DNA from 2 places in the Bacteroides faecium genome. Region 2 is predicted to be linked to the other one. Evidence: riboswitches for the same ligand, from Rfam matches in the RefSeq annotation. Region 2 holds a riboswitch; the other holds the start of a gene.

Region 1 (10,778 bases), 1.8 Mb from region 2:
GAATCCGAAGACCAAGACGGACATTTACCGGCGGACACGCCGTATCGGTGCTGATGGAAGTATCGAGAGCGATTCTCTGAGATATACGGATGGCAGACTCATCATTAGTACTTACAATAAGCAGGGCTTACTGACCGAAGCCAAAGAATATAATAAGAACGGAGAGCTCCAAGGCTACACCGCAAACAAATATGATGATAAAGGCAGATTGATTGCCTCGCAACATCAGAACCTGCTTTTCGCCAACTCGTCCGATCAGATTATTTCACAGAAAGATGCTTATGAATATGACAAGTACGGGTATCTGACGCAGATTGTCTACCAGCGGATTTTAGGGAATAACCAGAAAACGTCCGGCTGCCTGACTTGCATGTACGATAAATACGGGAACCGGATTGATGGAAATTCTTACTATGAGTATGACAATACGGGACAATGGATTTGCCGCACGAACCGGGACAACCCGAAAGATATGGAACGGATACAGTATATTTATAAATAAAAGAAGATGCTGTGAACATTTTGCGGAAGGCTTCTGTTATTATAGTATAACAAGCCAATTAAAACTTGTAACATTATGAATACTATATTAATGTCTTTAATTATGATGACCATGACTTACGAAATGCCTAAACTTCCTTACGCAAACAATGCGTTGGAACCTGTAATCAGTCAGCAAACGATAGATTTCCATTACGGAAAACATCTACAAACGTATGTAAATAATCTGAATAGCCTCGTACCGGGAACAGAATATGAAGGTAAAACGGTGGAAGAAATCGTTGCCGCAGCACCGGATGGAGCTATATTCAATAACGCCGGACAAGTATTGAACCACAATCTGTATTTCCTGCAATTTGCCCCGAAACCTGCGAAGAAGGAACCGGCAGGCAAACTGGGAGAAGCTATCAAACGTGACTTCGGCAGCTTTGAAAACTTCAAGAAAGAATTCAACGCAGCAGCAGTAGGATTGTTCGGTTCGGGATGGGCTTGGTTGTCCGTTGACAAAGACGGCAAACTGCACATCACCAAAGAAGGAAACGGCAGCAACCCTGTACGTGCCGGACTGAAGCCGCTTCTCGGATTCGACGTGTGGGAACACTCCTATTATCTGGATTACCAAAACCGCCGTGCCGACCATGTCAACGCCCTGTGGAACATCATCGACTGGGATGTGGTTGAAAAAAGAATGTAACCGGATTTACTGACTAAACTATACTAATGAAAAGGTCGTTGTGAAAATCACAGCGGCCTTTTTTCTCACATAAAAAATCAATATTTATTGTATATCAGCTACATTAGTTGTATTTTTGCAACACTCATATCAGCATAACAAACAATTATGACATTACATAAAGGAAAAAACATACGATTGATTACCGCCATTGCCTTTCTCCTTTTCTTCCCTATTTTCTGCAATGCCGCCACCGCAGAAGAATCTGAGGAAGAAATACTTTTCATCACTTCTTATAATGCCGATACTAAATATACTTACGATAACATCAGTGCATTTATAAAGACTTATACGCAATTGGGCGGAAAATACTCTACCATTGTAGAAAATATGAATGCAACGGATTTAACCCAGGCCCATAAATGGAAAAAGACACTGACCGATATTCTGGACAAGCATCCGAAAGCGAAGTTAGTTGTCCTACTGGGTGGTGAAGCATGGAGCAGTTTCCTTCATCTCGAAGATGAGAAATACAAGCAGCTCCCCGTTTTCTTCGCAATGGCTTCACGCAACGGCATCCATATCCCGGATGATTCTATTGATATCCGAAGTTATGAGCCTCAAAGCATTGACTTAACGGAGAAGATGAAAGAGTACAATGTAAAATACTGTAATACATACGAATATGACATCAACAAAGATATAGAAATGATGCAGGATTTTTATCCGGAAATGGATAACCTGGTATTCGTATCAGACAATACATACAATGGACTGGCTGAGCTTGCCTGGTTCAAAAAGAACCTGAAAAATTATCCGGAATTGTCGGTTACTTATATCGACGGTCGTATTCATACCATTGATACGGCTGTCAGCCAGCTACGGAATCTTTCGCCAAAATCAGTGATGTTACTCGGCATCTGGCGGGTGGACAACCGTGGAATTACCTATATGAATAACTCCGTTTATGCTTTTTCCAAAGCCAACCCTTTGCTGCCGGTGTTCAGCCTGACTTCCACCGCCATAGGATACTGGGCTATCGGCGGATATGTTCCCCAATATGAAGGGGTGGGAAAAAGTATGGGAGAATATGCCTACCAATTTTTAGACCGGGGGAAAACTGATATCAGAAGCATCAATATTCTACCTAATAAGTATAAATTTGATGCCAACAAGCTGAAAGAATGGGGATTTGAAGATAAGAAACTGCCTGTCGGCTCGCTTGTTATCAATCAGCCGATTCCTTTCTTTGTGGCTTATAAGACGGAGGTACAGTTCATCCTGCTCATATTCCTGGTATTGATAGGCGGATTGATGATTTCACTATATTACTATTACCGGACTAAAATCCTGAAAAACCACCTCGAAAGAACGACGGAACAATTGCGGGAAGACAAAAAGAAACTGGAAGCGTCCGAAATCGAACTGCGTGATGCCAAGGAACGTGCCGAGGAAGCCAATCAACTGAAAAGCGCCTTTGTGTCGAACATGAGCCACGAAATACGGACACCGCTGAATGCCATCGTAGGCTTTTCCAGTCTGATTGTTGATTCGGTAGACCATAACGGCGAACTTCAGGAATACGCGAATATTGTTCAGACTAATTCCAATCTGTTACTCCAATTAATTAGCGATGTATTGGATATATCACGTTTGGAGTCAGGTAAATTGCAATTCAAATATGAGTGGTGTGAATTGATGAATCATTGTCAAAACATGATTACTCTGACGAATCAGAATAAAACGAAAGATGTAAATATCAGTCTCCAGATGCCCAAAGAGCCGTATCTATTATATACCGACCCGCTGCGCCTGCAACAAATCATTATCAATCTGCTGAATAATGCGTTGAAATTCACGCCTGCGGGAGGAAGTATCACACTGGACTACAAAGTGGACGAAGAAAAGCAATGTATGTTATTCTCCGTGACTGATACCGGTACAGGAATCCCCGAAGAGAAACAGGAACTCGTATTCCAGCGTTTCGAGAAACTGAACGAGTTTATTCAGGGAACGGGACTGGGACTGGCTATCTGCAAGTTGACCATTCAGTACATGCAAGGTGATATATGGATTGACAAGAACTACAAGAATGGCGCACGATTTGTCTTTTCCCATCCTATCAAAAAACAGGAATCGGCAGAAAAATGAAAAATAATCTGTCGATTTAGTGTTTTTCTGTTTCTTTTTCGCTTACTTTGCCCCCGTAAAGACAAAGGGGTGCCCCATGAGGGGCTGAGATTATACCCTAGGAACCTGAGGCAGTTAGTACTGACGTAGGGATTGTGTTTCTTCTTATCGCCTTTCCATAAAAGCACGCTCTTTGTATTTACTTTCAACTTATTTATTCTGATAGGACAATGAAAGTACAAGTGAACAACAAAGAGGTGGAAATGATTCCCGACTCTACCCTTACACAACTGACAGCGCAACTCGAACTTCCGGTTCAGGGTATCGCTATCGCCGTGAACAACAAAATGATTCCCCGCACCGAGTGGGAACGTTTCACGCTTCATGAGAATGACAACCTGGTAATTATCAAGGCAGCATGCGGAGGATAAAGTGATGGTCAGTCTACAATTTATCACGCATCAGACCGAACGGTATTCATACTTCGAATCGGCACGTATGGCACTCGAAGGCGGGTGCAAATGGATTCAACTACGCATGAAGGATGCTTCTCTCAAGGAAGTGGAAGCGGTGGCACTGCAACTGAAACCACTTTGTAAAGAGTACGAAGCGGTTTTAATTCTCGACGACCACGTCGAACTGGTCAAAAAACTGGAAGTGGACGGCGTGCACCTGGGTAAAAAGGATATGCCTATCGACCAGGCAAGGCAAATGCTCGGAGAAGCCTTTATTATCGGCGGCACGGCAAATACATTCGAAGACGTCGTGCAGCATTATCGCGCCGGAGCCGACTATCTCGGCATCGGGCCTTTCCGGTTCACTACTACCAAGAAGAACCTGAGCCCTGTACTGGGCTTGGAAGGATATTCGTCCATCCTTTCCCAAATGAAGGAAGCGAATATCGAACTGCCCGTAGTGGCTATCGGTGGAATCACGAACGAGGATATTCCTGATATTCTCCGCACAGGAGTCAACGGGATTGCCATGTCCGGCACGATTCTCCGGGCTGAAAATCCGGTAGAGGAAACACGAAAAATTCTAAGTAATTCATAAATCAACATCTATCATTCTAAATTCCAAAAAACATGGAAAAGTTAGTAATTGCAGGACGTGAATTTAACTCACGCCTTTTCCTGGGAACAGGAAAATTCAATTCCAATGAAGTAATGGAACAGTCCATTCTGGCTTCAGGCACAGAAATGGTGACGGTTGCCATGAAACGTATCGACATGGACAATAAAGAGGACGACATGCTGAAACATATTATCCATCCGAATATCCAGTTATTGCCCAATACTTCCGGTGTACGTGATGCGGAAGAAGCTGTTTTTGCCGCACAGATGGCGCGTGAAGCGTTCGGTACGAACTGGCTGAAACTGGAAATTCATCCCGATCCCCGTTATCTGCTCCCCGACTCTATCGAGACACTGAAGGCTACGGAAGAGTTGGTAAAACTGGGCTTTATCGTATTGCCCTATTGCCAGGCAGACCCTGTGCTTTGCAAACGTCTGGAAGAAGCCGGTGCAGCTACCGTCATGCCTCTTGGTGCTCCGATTGGCACGAATAAGGGATTGCAAACTAAAGAGTTCCTGCAAATCATTATCGAACAGGCAGGTATCCCCGTTGTTGTCGATGCCGGTATCGGCGCGCCAAGCCATGCTGCCGAAGCAATGGAACTGGGTGCTTCTGCCGTATTGGTGAATACGGCAATCGCCGTTGCCGGAAACCCGGTAGAGATGGCAAAGGCTTTCAAAGCTGCCACCGAAGCCGGAAGACGGGCTTACGAAGCGGGATTAGGACTGCAAGCGAACAACTTTATAGCCGAAGCAAGCTCACCTCTGACTGCTTTCCTGGATAAATAATATGAATGAGTAGCTGACTACTAAAAAAACAATTATGGAACAAAGAATAAAATTTCCCCGCTCTCAAAAAGTATATTTACCCGGCAAACTTTATCCGAATATCCGTGTAGCCATGCGGAAAGTGGAACAAGTGCCCAGCGTCAGTTTTGAAGGCGAAGAAAAGATTGCGACACCGAATCCCGAAGTATATGTATATGATACCAGCGGTCCGTTCAGCGACACGGATATGAGTATCGACCTTAAAAAAGGCTTGCCGCGAATGCGCGAAGAATGGATTGTAGGTCGCGGTGATGTGGAACAACTTCCTGAAATCACATCCGAATACGGACGCATGAGACGGGATGACAAGAATCTCGACCACCTGCGTTTTGAACATATCGCCCTGCCTTATCGTGCAAAAAAAGGGGAAGCTATCACCCAAATGGCGTATGCCAAAAGAGGTATCATCACTCCCGAAATGGAGTATGTGGCTATCCGTGAGAATATGAACTGTGAGGAATTGGGAATAAAAAGCCATATCACCCCTGAATTTGTCCGCCGGGAGATTGCGGAAGGACGTGCCGTACTGCCTGCCAATATCAATCATCCGGAAGCCGAACCGATGATTATCGGACGCAACTTTCTAGTGAAAATCAATACGAATATCGGAAACTCCGCTACTACTTCGAGCATTGACGAAGAAGTGGAAAAAGCATTGTGGAGTTGCAAATGGGGCGGTGATACTTTGATGGATCTCTCTACGGGAGAAAATATCCACGAGACACGCGAGTGGATTATCCGCAATTGCCCCGTTCCGGTCGGCACGGTTCCTATCTATCAGGCACTTGAAAAAGTAAACGGTGTAGTGGAAGACCTGACATGGGAAATCTACCGGGATACTTTGATTGAACAATGCGAGCAGGGAGTGGATTATTTTACGATTCATGCAGGTATCCGCCGCCATAATGTACACCTTGCCGATAATCGCCTGTGTGGTATTGTCAGTCGCGGGGGAAGTATTATGAGTAAATGGTGCCTGGAGCATGACCAGGAGAGTTTCTTGTATGATCACTTCGATGATATTTGTGATATTCTGGCAGAGTATGATGTAGCGGTGTCTTTGGGAGACGGACTTCGTCCGGGTTCTATCTATGATGCCAACGATGAAGCTCAGTTTGCAGAACTGGATACGATGGGAGAACTGGTACTTCGCGCCTGGGACAAGAATGTCCAGGCATTTATCGAAGGCCCCGGGCATGTGCCGATGCACAAGATTAAAGAGAATATGGAACGTCAGATTGAGAAGTGCCACGATGCACCGTTCTACACGCTCGGCCCGTTGGTGACGGATATCGCTCCGGGATACGACCATATCACTTCCGCTATCGGTGCCGCACAAATCGGATGGCTGGGTACGGCAATGCTTTGTTATGTGACTCCGAAGGAGCATCTTGCCCTGCCGGACAAAGAAGATGTCCGTGTAGGAGTTATCACCTACAAGATAGCTGCTCATGCCGCCGACCTTGCCAAAGGGCATCCGGGTGCACAGGTACGTGACAACGCACTGAGCAAAGCACGTTATGAGTTCCGTTGGAAAGACCAGTTCGACTTGTCACTCGACCCGGAACGGGCACAGACTTATTTCCGTGCAGGACACCACATCGACGGGGAATATTGTACGATGTGCGGGCCCAACTTCTGTGCGATGCGATTATCACGTGATTTAAAAAAGAGTAAGAAGTAAAAAGAGGAAAAAGGTTCTGACAACCTCTCAACCTCATTTTTCAATTCTCAATTTTTAATTTTTAATTTAATAAGAATGTTCTCTGACGAATTAGAAAAAATACCCTGGGAAGAGACGACAAAAGCCATCTATTCCAAAACTGATGCCGATGTACGCCGTGCATTAGGTAAGAAAGAACATTTGGACGTCAACGACTTTATGGCGCTGATTTCACCTGCCGCCACTCCTTATCTGGAAGTGATGGCACGCCTTAGCCAAAAATATACAATGGAACGGTTCGGCAAGACAATCTCTATGTTTGTGCCGCTCTATCTGACTAATTCATGTACCAATTCCTGTGTCTATTGTGGTTTTCACATCAGTAACCCGATGAAAAGAACGATACTGACAGAGGAAGAAATAATCAATGAATACAAGGCTATCAAGCGATTGGCTCCTTTCGAGAATCTTCTGCTCGTGACGGGTGAGAATCCTGCGGCAGCCGGAGTTCCGTACATCGCCCGTGCACTGGATTTGGCAAAGCCTTATTTCAGTAATCTGCAAATTGAGGTAATGCCGCTTAAAGTGGAAGAATATAAGGAACTGACGGATCATGGACTGAACGGAGTGATTTGTTTCCAGGAGACTTATAATAAGTCAAATTACAAGACGTATCATCCAAGAGGCATGAAGTCTAAATTTGAATGGCGCGTGGATGGTTTCGACCGTATGGGACAGGCAGGTGTGCACAAGATTGGTATGGGTGTCCTGATCGGACTGGAAGAATGGCGGACGGATGTCACCATGATGGCTTATCATCTGCGTTATCTGCAAAAATATTACTGGAAAACAAAATACAGCGTCAACTTCCCGCGCATGCGCCCGTCGGAGAATGGCGGTTTCCAACCGAACGTAATCATGAACGACCGGGAACTGGCTCAACTGACATTCGCCATGCGTATCTTCGACCATGATGTGGACATCTCTTATTCCACCCGCGAAAGTGCTGAAATCCGGAATAATATGGCTACACTGGGTGTAACGACTATGAGTGCGGAAAGTAAAACAGAGCCGGGAGGATATTACAGTTATCCACAGACACTAGAACAATTTCATGTCAGCGATGAACGGAAAGCGGTAGAGGTTGAACGTGATTTGAGAAAGTTAGGCCGTGAACCGATTTGGAAAGATTGGGATCAGTCTTTCGATTTTAAAAGATAAACGGATGCGATACGACAGACAAATGATTCTTCCCGAAATCGGAGAAGAAGGTCAGAAAAAGTTGTTGGATGCCAAAGTTCTTATAGTAGGCGTGGGAGGGTTAGGCTCTCCCATCGCCCTCTACTTGGCGGGTGCCGGTGTAGGCTGTATCGGGTTGGTGGATGATGACGTGGTAAGTATCAGCAATCTGCAACGGCAAGTACTCTATTCCGAGAAAGAGCTGGGTAAGTCCAAGGCAGTATGTGCAGCGGAGCGACTATCCGCCCTTAACAGTGAAATCAAAGTACAGCCCTACTCTACCCGACTGACAGAAGATAATGCTCGTGATATTATCGGGGAATATGATATGGTCGTGGATGGTTGCGATAACTTCACCACACGTTATCTGATTAATGACATTTGCATCGAACAGGGAAAGCCGTATATATACGGTGCCATCTGCGGTTTTGAAGGACAAGTTTCGGTATTCAATTTCGGAAACCGGAAGAAAAGTTACCGTGATCTCTATCCTGACGAGGAAGAAATGAAGCGAATGCCACCGCCGCCAAAAGGTGTAATGGGGATTACTCCCGCCGTCGTAGGAAGCATTGAAGCAACGGAAGTTCTGAAAGTTATTGGTGGATTTGGCGATGTTTTGGCAGGCGAACTATGGACTATTGACTTGCGGACATTGCAATCTAACAAATTTTCACTATAAACGTTGGTTTCTGATATAGTTAATCACTAACTTTGCTAAACAATCCAAGTTAACAAAGGAAATGAAATTAATTGTAGTCACCACACCCACTTTCTTCGTTGAAGAAGATAAGATTATTACTGCTCTTTTCGAAGAGGGCCTGGACATTCTACATCTTAGAAAACCGGAAACTCCGGCCATGTATTCAGAACGATTACTGACTCTTATCCCGGAAAAATATCACCGCCGCATTGTCACGCACGAACATTTTTATCTGAAGGAAGAGTTCAACCTGATGGGGATTCACCTGAATGCGCGAAATCCGAAAGAGCCGCATGACTACGACGGACATATCAGTTGTTCGTGCCACTCTGTCGAAGAGGTGAAAAACAAAAAGCACTTCTATGATTATGTTTTCATGAGTCCTATCTATGACAGTATCTCTAAAGTGAATTACTATTCAACATATACTGCCGAAGAATTGCGTGAAGCCCAAAAGGCCAAAATCATTGATTCCAAAGTCATGGCATTGGGGGGTATCAACGAAGACAATCTGCTGGAAATTAAAGATTTCGGTTTTGGGGGAGCTGTCGTACTGGGAGACCTTTGGAACAGGTTCGATGCCTGCTCGGATCAAAATTATCTTGCTGTAATCGAGCATTTCAAGAAGTTGAAGAAATTGTCGGATTAAAGAAAGAGACTACATTTATTAATCTCAATAATAAAAAAGCCGTTGCGAATCATCTTCTGCAACGGCTTTCTTTTTTCTATGGATACTTACCAGAATTTATATCCCACGCTGATTGCAAAATTCATATTTTTGCCACCACCGGTTTGTAATTTAGTCAATCCAAACTGTCCGTCCAGACCAACAATAAATTTATTGTATTCCAACGCAACTCCAACACCTAAACCAAAATCAAAACGATCCAGTCCTTTCGCTCCTGACAAGTCTTCACCAGTTTCATCTTCAAGATCTTTAATAGAAACATCTGCACTTTGTCCATTATATTCAAGAGTTACTTTGTCTATATCTCCAAAAGTATTAAACTTTACCTTAGCTTCATCTCCCTGCATTTTAACAGTAGCCTTTGTTTTACCACCTACACCATAAGCAAAATAAGGACCTGCGCTAATAACCAAATTCGTATTATCAGCCACACTAAAACGAGCAGCAGCCATTACTGGTAATTCCAGATACATTTGGTTCACAGTCACTTTTGCACTAGCTCCCATAAAATCACCATTATCAGCTTTTGTTCCTTTGGTAGAAAAGAACAAAGAAGGTTGCAATGACCACATATCATTGAATGCATACTCTGTCCCAACCCCAACTCTGAAACCAACTTTCGCATTCATGTCATCTGTTGTCCAGTTACTGACATTCATACCAACTTTGGCATTCCAACCAGTAATCTGAGAAAAACCTGCTACTGAAATCAGCGCAAATAATACAAATAAGACACTCTTCTTCATAATTTTAAAGTTTTAAATTAATACTCAAGGATTATACTTCCTCATTGTTTAACAATACAAATGTATAATTGTAATTCGTATTAAACAAATTTTTCGTTAACAAGTGCGTAAATTATAGAGTTTATACATAAAGAAAGGGAATTTCCTATTTTAGAGAACTCCCTTTCCTATTTTTTGTTCGGTTTTTCTTATCAGAATTCGTAGTGGAAGCCAAATGACAAGTCTTCGCTACTCAGTTTAAGACCGAAAGAATCTCCGGAAGTATTAATGTTTCTACGATAGCCCAGGAAACCATACTTAGCAACAAAAGAGAAATGCTTGTTCAGTTTCACAGCAATACCCGGTCTGATACCGATCTGTCCTGCTTTGCTGGTATCACCATCTTTGATTTTCACAAAGCCGAGAGCAGCAGTTCCGTCCATAAACAGGCGAACAGCACTGTTCTGATAATAAGACCAACGAACGTACGGAGCTACAAATACTGCATTGGCAGTTACGCCTTCGTTATACTCATGTGAATAATTCAATTCGGCACCC
Region 2 (10,778 bases):
TTCGATGTGCCTTTGGTGAAAGTATCGGAGAATATCTACTCACTCGAACTTTTCCACGGTCCTACATTAGCTTTCAAAGACGTAGGCGGTCGTTTTATGGCGCGTCTGCTTGGTTACTTCATTAAGAAAGAAGGACAGAAGAATGTCAATGTGCTGGTAGCCACTTCCGGTGATACGGGAAGTGCGGTGGCTAACGGTTTCTTTGGTGTGGAAGGTATTCATGTATATGTACTTTATCCGAAAGGAAAAGTCAGTGAAATACAGGAAAAGCAATTCACCACATTAGGACAGAATATTACCGCCCTCGAAGTGGACGGAACATTTGATGATTGCCAGGCATTGGTGAAATCGGCTTTCATGGATAAGGAACTGAATGAACATCTTTCCCTGACTTCCGCCAATTCTATCAACGTTGCCCGTTTCCTGCCGCAAGCATTTTATTATTTCTATGCTTATGCCCAGTTGAAACATGCCGGAAAAGCTGATAATGTAGTAATCTGCGTTCCTAGCGGAAACTTCGGAAACATCACTGCCGGTCTGTTCGGTAAGAAAATGGGATTACCCGTGAAACGTTTCATTGCGGCTAACAACCGTAACGATATATTCTACCAATATCTGCAAACAGGCGAATACAACCCGCGTCCATCTATCGCAACCATCGCTAATGCCATGGACGTAGGCGACCCGAGCAACTTTGCCCGTGTACTCGATTTGTATAAAGGTTCTCATGCCGCTATCTCCGCCGAGATTTCGGGAACTACCTATACCGACGAACAAATCCGTGAAACTGTGAAAGAGACTTGGGAAGAACACCATTATCTGCTCGACCCTCATGGGGCATGTGGCTATCGTGCATTGGCAGAAGGTTTACAACCGGGCGAAACAGGTGTATTCCTCGAAACAGCCCATCCTGCCAAGTTCCTCGAAACGGTAGAAAGTATCATTGGTGAAACGGTAGAAATACCTGCCAAATTACAGGAATTTATGAAAGGTGAGAAGAAGAGCCTTCAGATGACAAAAGAGTTTTCAGATTTCAAGAGCTATTTGCTTTCACTATAGCCCATCTTAACAGACTGTTGCACAGAGTAATGTGAAGTATTGTCAGTCTATTGCAATGAAAGAATGATTCTCACCGCAATGAGAAAAAAATCTCATCACTATGAGTATTTTTTCTCATCGCAGTGAGAATTTTTTCTCATAGTGATGAGAATATCTTGAGAATAAATATCGGTTTACATAGAAGTTAGAAATACTAAATACTCTCCCGTGCACTGAATGGTAAAACGATTGTTTGTAGCCTCATTAAGAGTTCCTTGCCACCAATTCGTAAAGTCGCTAAGTGGATAAACCAATCCTTCCCCCTTTAATTCTTTTGCTCCGAAATTAATAATCGAAATCTGCTGTCCGGGATGCGACTCGAAAGTCTGCGTACCGTTTACAGGCATAAATACACCGTAGTCTGTAACTATCCTTACTTCCATGCCCTCTCTCATATACTCCATGAGCAGGCTGATATTTCCCAGCGTGTGGTCTTCCCGTTTTCCGGTAGCACCGACGATGGCAATCTTGCGGAATCCTTTCTCCTGCAGAAAGTGAACAGCTTTGGTTTGGTCATTCGTTTCCTGGTCGGCTATCTGATGTATAATAGGAGAGAAGCGTTCTTTATATTCCGGTGAAAGGGAGTCACCGTCACCGATAATTACGTCCGGTGTATGTCCACGGGAGATATATTCATTGGCTGCGCCGTCACAACAAGTTACGAATTTAGCTTCTTCCAACATTCGCAAAGGAAGAGGGTGAGTAGGATATTCACCGTTAGCCAATATCACGGCTTCGGGCGTATAGTGTTCGTTTATCATTGTATGCTCATTAATTTTTTCCATTTGAAGTAGCCAAAGATAGCTATAATGGAGTAAAGTCCGTATAAGGCAGAGGTAAAATAAAGGTCTTTATAAATATAAAGTCCGCAACAAACAATGTCTACAAGTATCCAAGCGAACCATTGCTCGATATATTTACGTGCCAGCATCCACATGCCGACAATGCTCAATGCCGTGGTGAAGCTATCCAGCCAGGGCACATTGCTGTCTGTGTATTCAATGAGTATCCAGGCAATGCCGATAAAGGCAACGATGAAGACCAGCAAAAGCGGAAGATAGCATTTCCACGGTGTATGCACGATAGGGAGAGCTTTCGGTTTATCATTGCCTGTTTCAGCATTGGCAGATTGATTCCGCTTTCCTTTCCGTTGTCCCCACATCCAAAAGAACCAGCCGTAGACGGCGGCAATCAGATAATAGATATTGATACCGAAATCTGCATACAATCCCGCTTCGTAATAGACGAAGATATAGATAGCAGGCATGATAATCCCCGCTATCCAAAGATAGATACTTGCCCGGTATTCCAACCAAAGGTAGACTAAACCGACAATCGTACCGAATATTTCAAGGAAATTCATTTCCATCATTCAAACCTGCTTAAAAACGGAAAGTAATATGTGCCAATATATTTGTGCCTGCCATCGGGTAGAAACGCGGGTCATGCTTTATCACATACGCCTTTGTCTTATCTCCGTTTTCGTAAAGGGCAACGCTTTGCGAGTATCCGTTCGTTTCATATTTTGTATCGAACAGGTTGTAAACGGTAGCTCCTATGGTAATTCCTTTTGTGTGACGGGTCTTAAAAGAATACGACGCACTGAGATGGTTAACAAAGTAGGCATCGAGCGAGTTTTCCTTTGTGCCGAAGTTGTCGAGATACTGGCGGCTGACATATTGAGACTGGAGAGAAATTTCCAGTCCGTTGCTGCCGAGAGTTATCAGGCTGTTTCCGATAAAAGAAGGAGAGAAGGCGATAGGAGAGTTTCCCCCTTTAATCGCAGTCTGCGTCCATAGATTATCAACGATTTCCCCATTCACCAGACTTTCATCATATACGTAACCCACATAATCCTTAATGCGGTTTTTACTCCATGTTCCGTTGATGTCCCAACGCAACCAGTCGTTGAATTTAGCGCCCAACGCCAACTCGATTCCCATTCGGTAACTGTCTTTCACGTTTTCCGCCATGGCTTCGCCTATATCATTGGTTTTCCCGTTTAATACTAATTGGTCGGTATAGTCCATATAATATAAATTGACACCTGCCGTAAACCATTCGTTGCGATAAGTGTATCCTAACTCATAATCCAGTAACTTTTCCGCTTTGGGATATTGGTCGAACATTCCGTCCGTATAGTTATTACGGGTAGGCTCTTTCTGTGCCACAGAAAAAGATGCGTAGGCACTGTGGTTGGAATTGATTTGCCAAAAAAGTCCGGCTTTCGGATTAAAGAAGCTGAAGTTCTCTCTGATGTCCAATCGTTGCAAGTGTTCAGGAGTTGCGGTATAGTCCCATTTATCATTATCTCCATCAATCGTATAATGAATATAGCGATATTGCAGGTCGGCATAAGCGCTTAATCCGCCGGTTAGCTGATAATTAGCTTTCAGATAAATGTTACCGTCTGTCTTTCCACCCTTATTACGATAATATTCATGTTCAGGGTCGAGCTGTTCAGTGTAGTTTTTCACCCATATCACTTTTCCATAGTGGTCGTTACTGTATCGGTTCAGACCACCACCGAAAGAAGCGTTTAGTTTCTCGTTCTGATAATTCAATGAGAAGATGCCGCCGCCGAAGTCGCTATCCACTAACTTTTGGCGGACAAGATTCGTTTTCTTCTGCGGCTCACTATTACTAGGGAGATAGAAAGGTTTCAATCCATATTCTTCAAGGCTGCGTCCGTTTTTGTATTCCTGATAATAGCCGAAACCATTGGTATAATGGAAAGCAATATTCAGGTTCCATGTCGGAGAGAAAATGTGATTAAGCAAAAGTTGATAGTGCGTCTGGCGGTAATTATCCATTTGGTCATCATAGAAACCGATGGGATTTCCTTTTCCTATATTGTCATCGAGGATGATTCCGTTCGGGTTGTATGTCCGGTTGTTCTCCAACTGCTCTTTGCTGATGCCGTCCCAGGCATGATAAGTCTTTTCTTTTCCACCGAAGGAAATAAACTTAACCGTTGTGTTTTCACCGAAATAACCGCCTTGTACGAAATACGATTTCAAGTCCGATGAGGCACGGTCGCGATAACCGTCACTCTGAATATTAGAGAGGCGTGCGTCGAATGCCCAGTATTTATTAATCAGCCCGGTTCCTACTTTTACCGTTTCCTTATGTGTATTGAACGAGCCATAAGAGCCGGAAACTTCCGCGTAAGGCTTGGAAGAGATACTCTGTGTACGCATATTGATGCTGGCACCGAATGCTCCCGAACCGTTGGTAGACGTTCCGGCACCCCGTTGAATCTGCATATCTTCCAGGGAAGAAGCGAAGTCGGGAGTGTTCACCCAGAAGATGGCGTGGCTTTCGGAGTCGTTCATCGGGATACCGTTGGCGGTGACATTGATGCGGGTAGCATCTGTTCCGCGTACGCGGATGGTGGTATATCCTACGCCTGCTCCCGCGTCCGAAGTGGTCAATACGGAAGGGGTGGTAGATAAAAGGAAAGGAATATCCTGTCCAAAGTTCTGTTTACTGATTTGCTCTCTTTTTACGTTGGTAAATGCCACCGGAGTTTTTGCCGTGGCACGGGTGGATACTACCTGCACTTCTTGCAGGTTTACAACTTTCATGCTATCTTTTGCACTCGTCTGTGCATAAACAGTGATGCCTGCACCTAATAAGGCGACGGCCATCAATCCAATTTTTTTCATCTTGCTTATTAATTAGTTCTCTACGCCGGCATTACCCGGTTCAGATTCTATGGGTATGTTCTCAGCCCGTCATGTTAAGGCACCCCTACCAGTGAATCGGTGACAAAATTACGGCTTTTGTAGGAGGAAAGCAAAAAAAACTTTTAGATTTACTAAAAACAATATAACTTTGCAGTTTGTTGAAATAACAAAACAACCGTTTATTCATTTAAATAACATATCAATTATGCTACTATTATTTCAAGCAACAGCAACACAAGTTGCGGACTCTACGCAAGTGGTCGCAGATAAATTAATGGAAGAAGCGATAGCTAATGCCGACGGCTTAGATAAATTATCGCTTATCACTCAACAGTTAATAGATTTTGGAATACGTGCCGGCGAACGTATCTTGATTGCGGTCATCGTTTTCATTGTAGGACGTTTCCTTATCTCGATGCTCAACAGGTTCATCGTGCGGCTGATGGATAAAAGAAAAGTCGATATAAGTATCAAGACTTTCGTCAAAAGTCTGGTAAATATTCTGTTGACTATCCTATTGATTATTTCCGTTGTCGGTGCGCTGGGTGTTGAAACGACTTCGTTTGCGGCTCTTTTGGCTTCTGCCGGTGTCGCTGTCGGTATGGCTTTGTCCGGCAACTTGCAGAACTTCGCAGGCGGACTGATTGTACTCTTATTCAAGCCTTACAAAGTAGGCGACTGGATTGAAAGCCAGGGAGTTTCGGGAACAGTGAAAGAGATTCAAATCTTCCATACTATTCTGACTACGGGAGATAACAAGGTGATTTATATACCGAACGGTGCAATGAGCAGCGGAGTAGTGACGAACTACAATACACAGACAACCCGCCGTGTAGAATGGATTGTCGGCATTGACTACGGAGAAGATTATAATAAGGTACAGCAAATTGTCCGTGACATACTGGCGGCTGATTCACGTATCCTGAACGAACCTGCACCGTTTATAGCTCTTCATGCGCTGGATGCCAGCAGTGTAAATGTAGTAGCTCGTGTGTGGGTGAACAGTGGAGATTATTGGGGAGTATATTTCGATATTAATAAGGCAATTTATGAAACCTTTAATGAGAAAGGCATCAATTTCCCATTCCCACAACTTACGGTACATCAGGGTAACTGATTATTGCATAGTATATAACCAAAAAGGAGAGGGCTTCACTGAAAGTGGGACTCTCTCCTTTTGGTTATAAAAAACTTGTCTGGTGTGATTAAATGGAATTTCTTTTATTTGATGCCGAAGTCCTCGACCAATTCGTATCTATCTTCTTTGATTCCCAGTACGTGGTTAATCTTTCTTCTCTTCTCAAGGTTTTTAAAGTAGTCTTCTACAACCTGATAGAGGTCAAAATTGGTAGTAGAACCGGCGGCTAAGTCGAGTGACTCCACCATCTTTTCTACGGCCTGATGGATTTTCTCTGCGTCTATCAGATGCAGTTCGTTGCTGTGTATTAAATATTTTTCCATGACTGCAATGTTTTAATGTTATATTGTTATAACGTTCCACAGTGACGGAAAGTTCATACACAAACCGCTGTATCTTAGATTTTGGCAAGTGCCTGTTCCAGGTCGGCAATCAAATCGTCAATATGCTCTGTTCCTATGGACAGGCGGACAGTGCCCGGATAGATTTCTTGCTCGACAAGTTCCTGCGCATTAAGCTGTGAATGGGTAGTACTTGCCGGATGAATCACGAGTGACTTAACGTCAGCAACATTGGCAAGCAATGAGAATATCTCCAGACTGTCAATGAAGCGGTGTGCCTCTTCCTGTCCGCCTTTCACTTCGAAGGTAAAGATGGAACTGGCGCCATTCGGGAAATAACGCTGATACAATGCGTGGTCGGGATGATTGGCCAATGACGGGTGGTTCACTTTCTTTACTTTTGGGTGATTGTTTAAGAAATTCACTACTTTCAGGGCGTTTTCCACATGACGTTCTACACGCAATGAAAGAGTTTCCAGTCCTTGCAGCAGGATGAAAGCATTGAATGGGCTGATAGTTGCCCCAGTATCACGCAGCAGAATGGCACGGATACGGATAGCGTAAGCGGCCGGCCCGGCAGCGTCTACAAAGCGTACTCCGTGATAGCAAGGGTCGGGTTCCGTGAGTTGCGGGAACTTGCCGGAAGCTACCCAGTCGAACTTACCGGAATCAACAATCACTCCACCTAATGAAGAACCATGTCCGCCAATGAATTTCGTTGCTGAATGTACTACGATATCTGCTCCATGTTCGATGGGGCGGATTAAATAAGGAGTGCCGAATGTATTGTCTATAATCAAAGGAATTTTGTGGCGGTGAGCTATTTCGGATACCGCTTCTATATCAATGATATTAGAATTCGGATTACCTAATGTCTCGATAAATACCGCTTTCGTATTCTCTTGGATAGCTTTTTCAAAGTTCGATAAATCGCTGGGGTCAACAAAAGTCGTTGTGATACCATAGCTGGGCAGGGTATGCGCCAGTAAATTATAACTCCCACCATAGATGGTCTTGGCTGCTACAATATGGTCGCCGGCACGAGTGATGTTCTCGAATGCATAAGTGATAGCGGCAGCACCGGAAGCGACAGCCAGACCCGCTACTCCACCTTCAAGGGCAGCTACGCGCTGTTCAAAAACTCCTTGGGTAGAGTTAGTCAGACGACCGTAGATATTTCCCGGGTCTTGCAGGCCGAAACGTGCGGCAGCGTGAGCCGAATTGTGGAATACATAAGAAGTAGTCTGATAAATAGGTACTGCACGGGCATCTGTTGCCGGGTCTGCCTGTTCTTGTCCTACATGTACCTGTAAAGTCTCGAAGTGTAAATTCTTTGTTGCCATAATCGTATGTTTTTGAGGTTTAATAATCTTCTTTATTTTCTTGCAAAGTTATGGATCGTGGGTTTATCAAACAATATATGATGAAAATATAGAAAATAATGCTATTTTTGTACGGTTGTGTAGAACGAATGATTTGCTTCATTCCTGAAATTTACCTTTTAGAAGAATATTATTCTATGAGTACATTAGAGAAACTGGATAAAGTAGATTTGCAAATACTCCGTACTTTGCAAGAGAATGCCCGTCTGACTACCAAAGAGCTGGCTGCGCGGGTGAGTTTGTCATCAACCCCTGTATTCGAACGTCTCAAACGTCTCGAAAGTGGCGGTTATATAAAGAAGTATATCGCCGTACTCGATGCGGAAAAGCTGAATCAGGGATTTGTGGTATTTTGCAGTGTGAAGCTCAGGCGGCTGAATCGGGATATTGCTGCCGAATTTACCCGAATCATACAGGATATTCCCGAAGTGACCGAATGCTATAACATATCGGGTAGCTATGATTACTTATTGAAGATTCATGCTCCCAATATGAAATATTATCAGGAGTTTATTCTGAATGTATTAGGCACGATTGATAGCCTGGGTTCGTTGGAAAGTACCTTTGTGATGGCCGAAGTGAAGCATCAATATGGGATACATATTTAGTGTCCCAAATTATGTTATACAGCAGACTTAACTTCTTTTTGCATATCCGTAGTTCCATTTAAGAGCAACATCCCTATTTTTAATCAAAAGCTGGAATGATATTTCAAATATGGAAAACATGTTGCCAAATATGGAAAATACAGAGCAAAGTCTGGAAAAAGCAGACGATAATTATAAAGTGCCTAATTTAGAAAAAGGCATTGCAGTGATTGAATACCTTTCTTCACGGGCGGAAGGGGAGACATTGCAGGAAATCAAGCAGGCGCTTGATATATCGCAGACTACTGCCTACCGCATCCTGAATACATTGGTACGTCTGGATTATCTTTCTTTTAGTGAAGATGCCAAGCGGTATAAGTTAACCCGGAAATTGCTGACACTGGGTTTCCGTGCGCTGAATGAACACAATTTGCTGGAAACAGTCCTGCCGCATCTGCGTGATTTGAGGGACAGGGTGAAAGAGACAGCCTGTTTCGGTGTATTGGGAGATGAAAAAGGTATTTTTATCGAACAGGCACGGGGACATCATGCGTTCTGCTTTGTATTGTCGCCGGGCAAACCTTTTGAGTTGCACTGCTCCGCACCGGGAAAAGCCATCATGGCTTATCTGCCCGTAACCGTCCGCAACCGTTATCTTTCTTATATGACTTTCCCCCGTTATAATTCCCGTACGATTACTTCACGGGAAGCTTACCTGGAAGAACTGGAAAAAGTTTATCAGCAGGGATATGCTTTGGATAACGAAGAAGAATTGAGCGGAGTGATTTGCGTGGGTGCACCTGTCCTCAATTATACGGGATACCCCTGTGGTTCTATTTGGATTTCAGGTCCCAAAGACCGTCTGACGGAAGAACAGTTGCGAAGCACCGTGCAGATTGTCAAGGAGATAGCCGGGCAGATTTCATCCGAACTGGGATACAGGAGAGTTTAAAAGATAACGTCCTAAAAACACAAGATACTATGATAAGGAACTTTTTACTAATTTGCTTGCTCGGCTGCGGCATATCTCTGGCAACGGCCGGAAATCCGCCTTTCTTTACCACGGGCACTGCCGTCAATGGAAAAGGAGAACTATTGATGACTCAAAAGGGAACAAAACGGCTGGATGTTTTTGCCGCTGACGGGAAAACTCTGCTCCGTTCGTATCCGTTCAAAGAGACTCCCACGGGGCTTTTACTCGATGGGGATATGGCATATGTAACTACTTTTGGGAAAACCGGACGGCTGGAAGTGCTGTCATTGAAGTCGGGACAAGTGGAAGCGGTGATTCCTACCGGTTCGGGAGCTTGCCATCCTGTATTTGATGCGGACAAGAAACATATATATGTATGCAATCAATTTGCCAATACTGTGAGTGAGATAGATGTTGTGTCGCGTAAAGTGGTGCGAAATGTGAAAGTCTTGCGTGAACCACTGTCTGCTATATTCAGTAAGGATGGACGATATATGTTTGTTGCAAACTTCTTGCCTGCGCAACGGGCAGACTTGGATGTAGTGGCAGCCTGTGTATCGGTAATCGATATGAAGAACTTCACCAAGGTGAAGGACATCCAACTGGCAAATGGTAGTAACGCTTTGAAGAATATGTGTATTACTCCTGATGGCAAGTATATTTATGTATCTCATAATTTAGGTCGTTTTATGGTACCTACTTCACAATTGCAGCAGGGATGGATGAATACAAGTGCCTTTAGTATCATCAATGTAGAAAAGCAGGAGTTTGAAGGAGCCGTATTGGTGGACGAGCCCGACCGGGGAGCTGCCGGTATATGGGGAATTGCTTGCGATGAGAAATATATCTATGCAACTCATAGCGGAACACACGAAGTCAGTGTCATCGACCATTCCCGGATGCTGAATAAATTTATGAGTTATGAGGATAAAAGTCGTTTGGACTACGACTTGACCTTTCTCTATGGCCTTCGCAAAAGGATTCCTTTGCAGGGCAACGGACCGCGCAATTTCCTGATTTCAAATAATAAACTGATTATTCCCACCTACTTTGCCGATATATTAAATATAGTGGATGTGAATACGCTGTCGGTAGCTGCCGTTAACATGAATATAGGACGTACCGAGACAAAAGAACAAAAAGGGGAGAAATACTTTAATGATGCCGGACATTGCTATCAAGGATGGCAAAGCTGTAACGGATGTCACCCCGGAGATGGTCGTACGGACGGTATGAACTGGGATTTAATGAATGACGGGGTGGGCAATCCGAAGAATTGTAAAAGTATGCTTTATAGTCATGTGACACCCCCAAATATGATTTCGGGTATTCGTGCCAAAGCCGAAATAGCGGTGCGGGCAGGTTTCCGCTATATCCAGTTTTATGAACCCGAAGAAGAAATGGCGGAATGTGTAGATGCTTATATGAAGTCTTTGCGTCCGGTTCCCAGTCCGTATCTGATAAACGGAGAACTGTCGGAGAAAGCTAAGGCGGGAAGGAAAGTCTTTGATAAGTTGAAGTGTGGCGAATGTCATAGCGGCCCTTTCTATACGGATATGAAAATGCACCG

The links. A riboswitch is a leader RNA that binds a small molecule or an ion and turns the genes downstream of it on or off. The one in region 2 is predicted to bind thiamine pyrophosphate.
Region 1: linked by a shared signal. The riboswitch ahead of thiS (sulfur carrier protein ThiS) and the one ahead of BacF7301_RS01015 (TonB-dependent receptor) in region 2 are both predicted to bind thiamine pyrophosphate.

The regions. Positions count from the first base shown of each region.
Region 1 covers NZ_CP050831.1:5,253,209-5,263,986, forward strand. The annotation lists gene BacF7301_RS19590 (RHS repeat protein) at 1-502, shown strand, start outside; gene BacF7301_RS19595 (superoxide dismutase) at 578-1,195, shown strand; gene BacF7301_RS19600 (sensor histidine kinase) at 1,343-3,325, shown strand; TPP riboswitch at 3,381-3,474, shown strand; gene thiS (sulfur carrier protein ThiS) at 3,535-3,735, shown strand; gene BacF7301_RS19610 (thiamine phosphate synthase) at 3,740-4,357, shown strand; gene BacF7301_RS19615 (thiazole synthase) at 4,390-5,166, shown strand; gene thiC (phosphomethylpyrimidine synthase ThiC) at 5,201-6,889, shown strand; gene thiH (2-iminoacetate synthase ThiH) at 6,965-8,089, shown strand; gene BacF7301_RS19630 (HesA/MoeB/ThiF family protein) at 8,094-8,786, shown strand; gene BacF7301_RS19635 (thiamine phosphate synthase) at 8,848-9,456, shown strand; gene BacF7301_RS19640 (porin family protein) at 9,543-10,241, opposite strand; gene BacF7301_RS19645 (outer membrane beta-barrel protein) at 10,433-10,778, opposite strand, start outside.
Region 2 covers NZ_CP050831.1:245,825-256,602, reverse strand. The annotation lists gene thrC (threonine synthase) at 1-1,059, shown strand, start outside; gene BacF7301_RS01025 (thiamine diphosphokinase) at 1,233-1,859, opposite strand; gene pnuC (nicotinamide riboside transporter PnuC) at 1,856-2,467, opposite strand; gene BacF7301_RS01015 (TonB-dependent receptor) at 2,481-4,766, opposite strand; TPP riboswitch at 4,767-4,863, opposite strand; gene BacF7301_RS01010 (mechanosensitive ion channel family protein) at 4,993-5,904, shown strand; gene BacF7301_RS01005 (hypothetical protein) at 6,009-6,248, opposite strand; gene BacF7301_RS01000 (O-acetylhomoserine aminocarboxypropyltransferase/cysteine synthase family protein) at 6,323-7,609, opposite strand; gene BacF7301_RS00995 (Lrp/AsnC family transcriptional regulator) at 7,786-8,256, shown strand; gene BacF7301_RS00990 (IclR family transcriptional regulator) at 8,387-9,187, shown strand; gene BacF7301_RS00985 (YncE family protein) at 9,217-10,778, shown strand, end outside.